2 regions of the Microbacterium sp. JZ70 genome follow, and region 2 is predicted to be linked to the other one. Evidence: predicted binding sites of a transcription regulator. Region 2 holds the regulator's gene; the other holds the start of a gene.
What was found. The regulator LexA, encoded in region 2, represses DNA repair genes until DNA is damaged. The targets are predictions, from matches to a motif close to TCGAACANNTGTTCGA.

Region 1 (3,552 bases), 1.3 Mb from region 2:
GCACGCGGATGCCGACGCGGTTGATCTTGTCGGCGTAGGCGGGGCCGATGCCGCGCCCCGTCGTGCCGATCTGGCGCTTGCCGAGGAAGCGCTCGGTGACCTTGTCGAGAGTGCGGTGGTACTGCGTGATGATGTGCGCGTTCGCGCTCACGCGGAGCTTCGAGACGTCGATGCCGCGCGCCGACAGCGCGTCGAGCTCGGCGAAGAGCACCTCGAGGTCGATGACGACGCCGTTGCCGATGACGGGGTTCACACCGGGGCTCAGGATGCCGGAGGGCAGGAGGTGCAGGGCGTACTTCTCGTCGCCGATGACGACGGTGTGCCCGGCGTTGTTGCCGCCGTTGAACTTGACGACCCAGTCGGTCCGCTCGCCGAGCAGATCGGTCGCCTTGCCCTTGCCCTCGTCGCCCCACTGGACGCCCACGATCACGATGCCCGGCATGGAATACCCCCTGATGGGTCGTTGTGCCCGGATGCCCGGAACGGCTCCCGGCGGAGGCGTGCGTGTGCCGCGGCGCTCTCCCTGGCCATCCTATCGGGGCCGGTCCGCGGCGCCCGCTGAGCTGCCACGGGGCGTCATCGGCCTCGGGATTGCCAGCGTTCTCCGATACCGTCGAGGGGATGCGCATGTGGAACCTCCCTCTCCAGCCGGCGCGGATGGCGGCGGCGCGATGAGCGCGCGCCTCGGGCTGCAGACGGCTCAGCTTCTGCAGGAGATGATCCGCAACGCGGCGGTGAACGACGGCCGCCCGGACTCCGGCCACGAGATCCGCCAGGTGCGCACCCTGCAGAGCTTCTTCGAGGGATCCGGGCTCGACGGCGTCGTCGTCGAGCCGCACCCGGGCCGCGGGAGCCTCATCATCCGCATCCCGGGCACCGACCCGCACGCGCCGTCCCTCGCCCTTCTCGGGCACACCGACGTCGTGCCCGTCGAGGAGGCCGGCTGGGAGCGCGATCCGTTCGGCGGCGAGATCGTCGACGGCGTGCTGTGGGGCCGCGGCGCGATCGACATGCTCAACCTCACGGCGGCCTACGCCGTCGTCACGCGGGAGATCGCACGGCAGCGGTTCCGCCCGCGCGGCGACCTCGTCTTCGCCGCCGTCGCCGATGAGGAGAACGGCGGCCACTACGGCGCCGGCTGGCTCACCGAGCACCGGCTCGACCTCATCGACGCCGACTACGTGCTGACCGAGTCGGGCGGCGCCCCGGCCGGCGGCAAGCCCGCGATCGGCATCATGATCGGCGAGAAGGGCCAGGCGCCGCGCACGCTGCGCGTCACGGGCGTCCCGGGCCACGGATCAGCCCCGTGGGGGTCGCGCAACGCCGCGGTCATCGCGGCCGAGGCCGTCGCGCGCATCGCGCGGTTCCGCACGCCGACCGTGATCACGCCGCAGTGGCACGCGTACGCCGACGCGCTCGAGCTCGACGCGGAGACGACCGCGAAGCTGCAGGATCCCGAGCGCCTCTACGAGGGCCTGCCCGCGACCGGCCTGCTGCAGGGGTTCGCGCACGCGTCGACGCACACGACCATCTCGCCGAACGTCGTGCACGCGGGCGACAAGCTCAACGTGATCCCCGGCGAGGCGACCGTGCGTCTCGACATCCGCGTCCTCCCCGATGTCGACGCGGCGGATGTCGACGGCTATCTGCGCGAGGCGCTCGGCGACCTGCTCGAGAACGTGCGCATCGAGGGCGACGAGTTCGTGCAGTCGACCGTCTCGCCCACCGACACTCCTCTCTTCGACGTGCTGCGCGGGGCAGTCCGGCGCGCGCGCCCCGACGCCGACCTGCTGCCGATGCTCGCCGCGGGCGGCACGGATGGGCGCTTCTACCGCCTGCGCGGCGTGCCGGCCTACGGCTTCGGCGTGCTCAGCGACCGCTGGGACTACGGCAAGTTCCGCACCCTCTTCCACGGGCACAACGAGCGCATCGACCTCGAGTCGCTCGACCTCACGGTGGACGCGATCGACCACGTCGTGCGCGAGTTCCTCGGGCGCGATCACGGCGTGCGCGTCAAGCGCTGAGCGCACCCGCATCTCCCTTGCGCACGCGGCTGCGCGCCGAGGTGCGGCGTTGTTTGGTGGGCTGTCGTCTGGTGTGCTGTCGCTTGGTGCGCCTGTCGCTTGGTGTGCTGGGTGGATGTCGGTGGTGTGTGCTAGCGCGCGTCGGAGAAACATCCCGATCAGGAGAAGAAAAGTGTTGCGTTCGTCGTATCGCTGTTCTATGCTGAATGTATGGCGAAGGAGCCAGGATTCGAACCTCTCTTCCCGGGCGCGGCGGTCCGGGAAGCGCTGACGCGGCTGGAAGGCCTGGCCGAGGGCGTGCGTGGGGTGACGGACGCGGACCTGATCGCGTTCGCGGGGGAGGTCGACCACCTCGGGCGCACGCTCGATGCGCTGCGCACCCGGGTCGCGGGAGAGATCGATGCCCGCTCCCGCCGCGGTGACGACGACCCGCTCGCGGCCCGGTACGGGTGCCGCACCGGGCTCGAGCTGCTCGAACGGCTCACCGGGGCGTCGAACCGGGAGCTGCGCGGGCGGGTGCGGCTGGATGAGGCCACCCGCACCCGCACCACCCTGACCGGGCAGGACCTCGATCCCCGGTGCGTGCACGTGGCCGCCGGGCTCGCGTCCGGACTGCTCGGCGCGGAAGCGGCCGCGGGGATCGTGAAGGCCGTCGACACCGCCCGCCGCGGCGGCGGGCACCCCGACCGGGTCGAGCTCATGGAACGCCACCTCGTCGCCCTCGCCACCGGCACCATCACCCCCGACACCGACCCCGACACGGACACCGACACCGACACGGACACCGGCCCCGACACGGACACGGGTATGGAGGCGGGCGTCGGCGACGCGGACGCGATGGCGGGGCGGGATCCGCTGGAGGAGCTCGCGCCGGTCCCGCCGCTGTCGGTGGTGAACGTGCACGCGCAGGCGTGGATCGACGTGCTCACCGCCGACGGCACCGAACCCGACCCCGACCGGCCCGAACGCGACCGCACCCTCACCCTCACACCCCTGCCCAGCGGAGCCTTCCGGGTCAACGGCACCCTCGTCCCCGAAGCCGGCGCCCTCCTGCAGAACCTCCTCTCCGCCCACACCAACCCCGCCCGCAACGTCACCTTCACCGAAACCCGCGGCGGCGACGCGGGCGGCGGGCCGGACAGCGGGGACGGAGACGTTGACGCGGGAGGGAAGGCCGCGGACGATGCCGGACCCGACGACGGCATCGGCGCGGGCGCGGATGGCGCGGAGTTGGGTCCGGTCATGCCGGACACCCGCTCACCAGGGCAGAAGCGGCACGACGCGTTCTTCGCGATGATCCAGGCCGCCTCACGCGCCGCAGAGACCCCCGCCCTCGGCGGCGCCGCCCCCACCGTCATGATCCACATCACCGCCGACGACCTCACCACCACAGACACCGACACCGGCCGGCGCGGCATCGCGCACCTCGACGGGGTCGACGCGCCCGTCCCCGCCACCGTGGCCCGCCGGATCGGATGCACCGGCGACATCCTCCGCGCCGTCTTCACCCCCGAAGGGCGCATCCTCG
Region 2 (3,552 bases):
CGACAGCAGCAGCCGCGCGCCGGCGACGTCCTTGACGAGCATCTGCCCGAGCGGCGTCTCGAGCTCCGTCACCGCCCGCGTTCCGGGATCGACGAGCACGAGCCGGTCGCGTCCGTTCGTCTGCACCGCGGCGATCCGACCGTCCTCGAGCCGCGCGTACCAGCGGGTGCCGAGATTCCAGAGCGGCCCGCCCGTGTCGGCGTCGGCAGGCAGGAGCGGCTCCACGACGGCGCCTCCGGCCGCGTCGAGCCGGGCGCGGCGGAGGTTCCATCGGGCAGGGCCGCCGGGCGCGGCAGGAGGGTCCGCGACGAAGAGGAGCTCATCGTCCGCCGCCCATTCGGGCTGCAGCGCCGACACATCCTGCCCGTCCGCGACGCCGCGCCCGCCGGCGAGTGTTGTCCAGCGGCGCACGCGCCCATCCGATTCGATGCGCCCGACGCGCAGCTCCGCGGCATCCCACGGCATGTCCGGATGGTCCCACGCGATCCACGCGAGCCGGCCAGCGCGCGGTGCGGGGTAGGCGACGAAGTCGCTCCCTGCGACGACGCTCACGATCCCGGACGCGTCCTCCGCCGCGCTGCCGTCGAGCGGGATGACGACGATGTCGCGACGGGGAGCCCCCGTGGCGCCCTGCGTCTCGCGGACCGCCCACAGCCGGCCCTCCGCGAGGACGAGGTCGCCGAACGCCATGCCGGTGCCCGCGGGCGTGAGCGGGATGGGCTCCGCATCGGCCGTGCGCAGGTACACGCGCTGATCCGACTGCTCGACGAAGAGGAGCGCGCCGTCGTCGGCCGCGGTCCACGCGCCGCCTCCGTACTCGTGGACGCGAGACCGCGCGCTCCAGGGCGCGGGAAGAACGCTCGCGCCGTCGCTCGCCCGCAGCACCGCTGTGCGCCCCCGCTCGGCCGCGACGCCCTCGGCCCACCAGACGTCGCCGCCTACGAACCGCGCGTCGCCGAGGCGCGGGGAGTTCCCCGCGATGTCGGACGCCGCGATGGGCGACGGCCACGAGCCGAACGGGAGCATCTGCGTCATGTCCTCCACGGTAACCGGCGACGTTCCGACACGGAGCGTCACAGATGCTCCCGCGCCCGCGCGCGGGCGACTACGGTCGGGAGAGGAGAGGCCGGATGCGGCGGCAGGGGATCGCCGCGGCGACCGGAGAGCACGGAGGAGGGACATGGCGACGTCGGCCACGCCGTTCTCGTTCGAGCTGTACCCGCCGCGCACGCCCGCGCGCACCGCGGCTCTCGAGGAGACCATCCGCCGCCTGGCCGCAGCAGGCCCGGACTTTCTCTCCGTCACGTACGGCGCGGGCGGCTCCACGGGCGGTGCGTCGCTGCGCGTGCTGCGGTGGATCCGCGAGAACACGGACGTCGAGCCGCTCGCTCACCTCACGTGCGTCGGCAACGACTACGCGACGGCGAGCGCCCTCATCCGCGAGTTCCTCGACGCAGGCATCCTCAGCTTCCTCGCCATCCGCGGAGACCCGCCCGCCGGGAAGGACGAGGACGACGCGTTCCTGGGCGACCTGCGGACCTCGGCCGAGCTGGTCCAGCTCATCCACCGCGTGCAGGCCGAGCGCGCTCCCTACGGCGAGACGACGATCCCGGGCGTTCCCGAGGCGGTGCGGGTGGACCGCGCCCCGCGTGCGCGCACGCTCGTCGCGGCCTTCCCCAACGGGCATCCGCGCTCGCGCCATCCGCTCGAGCACCTCGATGCGCTCCTCGCGAAGCAGGCGGCCGGCGCCGAGGCGGCGATCACCCAGCTCTTCTTCCATGCCGACGACTACCTGCGCTTCGTCGATCGCGCCCGGGCCGCGGGCGTGACCATCCCGATCCTCCCCGGCATCATGCCCGTGACCTCTCCCGCCAAGCTCGCGCGCATGCTCGAGCTCACGGGCGAGCCCCTGCCGTCGGAGCTGTCGATCGCGCTCGAGGTCGAGCCGACCCCCGAGGGCCGCAGGGAGATCGGCATCGCCTACGCGGCGGACCTCGCGCGCGAGGTGCTCGCCGGCGGGGCCCCGGGTATCCACCTCTACGCCTTCAACGAGCACGAGACCGTGCTCGCGGTGCTGCGCGAAGCCGGGGTCGCGCTGCGCGAGACCGCGGCTTCCTGACCGCCGGTTCGCTCCCGGCACACGAGGAGGGCGGGAGCCGACCGGCTCCCGCCCTCCTCATGTGCGCCGTCAGACCGCGCGCAGGATGGCGACGACCTTGCCGAGGACCACAGCGTCGTCGGCGAGGATCGGCTCGAACGCCGAGTTGCGCGGGAGGAGCCAGGTGTGGCCGTCGCGCTGACGGAACGTCTTGACGGTCGCCTCGCCGTCGACCATGGCCGCGACGATGTCTCCGTTCTCCGCCGTGCCCTGCGACCGGATGACGACCCAGTCGCCGTCGCAGATCGCCGCGTCGATCATCGACTCGCCGCTGACCTTGAGCATGAAGAGCTCGCCCTTGCCGACGAGCTGTCGGGGGAGGGGGAAGATCTCCTCGACCTGCTGCTCGGCCGTGATCGGGACGCCGGCGGCGATGCGGCCGACCAGCGGCACGAGAGCGGCGTCGCCGACCGCGGGGCCCGAGTCGGCCGGGTTCTCGGCCGCCGAGCCCGGGAGATCGATGAGCACCTCCATCGCGCGGGTCTTCCCGGGGTCGCGACGCAGGTAGCCGCTCAGCTCGAGCTGCCCGAGCTGATGCGTCACGCTCGAGAGCGACTTCAGTCCGACCGCGTCGCCGATCTCGCGCATGCTCGGCGGATAGCCGTTGTGCTGGATGGAGCGCTGGATGACCTCGAGGATGGCCAGCTGCTTGTCGCTCAGGTTCTTGCGCCGCCGCGTGCGCGGCTTCTCCTCGCGCGTGCCCGCATCCGTCATGTCGTGCTCCTTCGCTGCCCCGCTCGAATGTCGGAGGTGCGTGATGTGGTGGTCCCGTCAGGACGACGCTAGCGGATCTCGACGGGATTCCGGGAGATTTGTTCGAGCGTGTCTCGCAGAAGTCGCGAAACCCGTTCGAAGAGAGTTCTTGACACCGCGACCACATCGAAGATAGGTTCGGAACATCACTTCGGGTCCGTCTCTCCCGGCCGAGCAGACGGACTCGAAGTGATCTACAGGAAGGAACCGCCATGCGCACGACCAGCTCCGCTCCGGCACGCTCGACCCGCCTCCGCCTCACGGTGCGCGGCCGCCGGGTCCTCGCCGCGCTCGCCGCGGCTCCGCTCGTCGCGGCGATCGGATTCGGGGTGCTCAGCGGCGGCGCGGCCCTCGCCTCACGCGAGGACAGTGCGCCTGCCGGCACCTTCGACACCGTCACGGTCATGGCGGGCGACACCCTGTGGGACATCGCGCAGGCGGTCGCCCCCGAGGCGGACCCGCGCGACGTCGTCGACGAGATCCTGCACCTCAACCAGCTCCCGGGGAGCGACATCGCCGCGGGGCAGGAGATCGCCATCCCCGCCGCCTACTCGACGGGCGAGTGAGTCCGTCGCGCGCTCTAGCATGGACGGGTGACCGTCTCTCTCGATGACCTCCCCCTGCGCGACGACCTCCGCGGA

Region 1: M1D46_RS01930 (DUF222 domain-containing protein) is a predicted target of LexA. The motif match lies at 2,209-2,224, and genes of this name have one in related genera.

What each region holds. Positions count from the first base shown of each region.
Region 1 covers NZ_CP096405.1:430,155-433,706, forward strand. Annotated here, with positions in the region: gene M1D46_RS01920 (adenylosuccinate synthase) at 1-442, opposite strand, end outside; gene M1D46_RS01925 (M20/M25/M40 family metallo-hydrolase) at 672-2,024, shown strand; gene M1D46_RS01930 (DUF222 domain-containing protein) at 2,235-3,552, shown strand, end outside.
Region 2 covers NZ_CP096405.1:1,712,392-1,715,943, forward strand. Annotated here, with positions in the region: gene M1D46_RS07750 (alpha/beta hydrolase family protein) at 1-1,035, opposite strand, end outside; gene M1D46_RS07755 (methylenetetrahydrofolate reductase) at 1,181-2,119, shown strand; gene lexA (transcriptional repressor LexA) at 2,189-2,872, opposite strand; gene M1D46_RS07765 (LysM peptidoglycan-binding domain-containing protein) at 3,124-3,477, shown strand; gene M1D46_RS07770 (histidinol-phosphate transaminase) at 3,505-3,552, shown strand, end outside.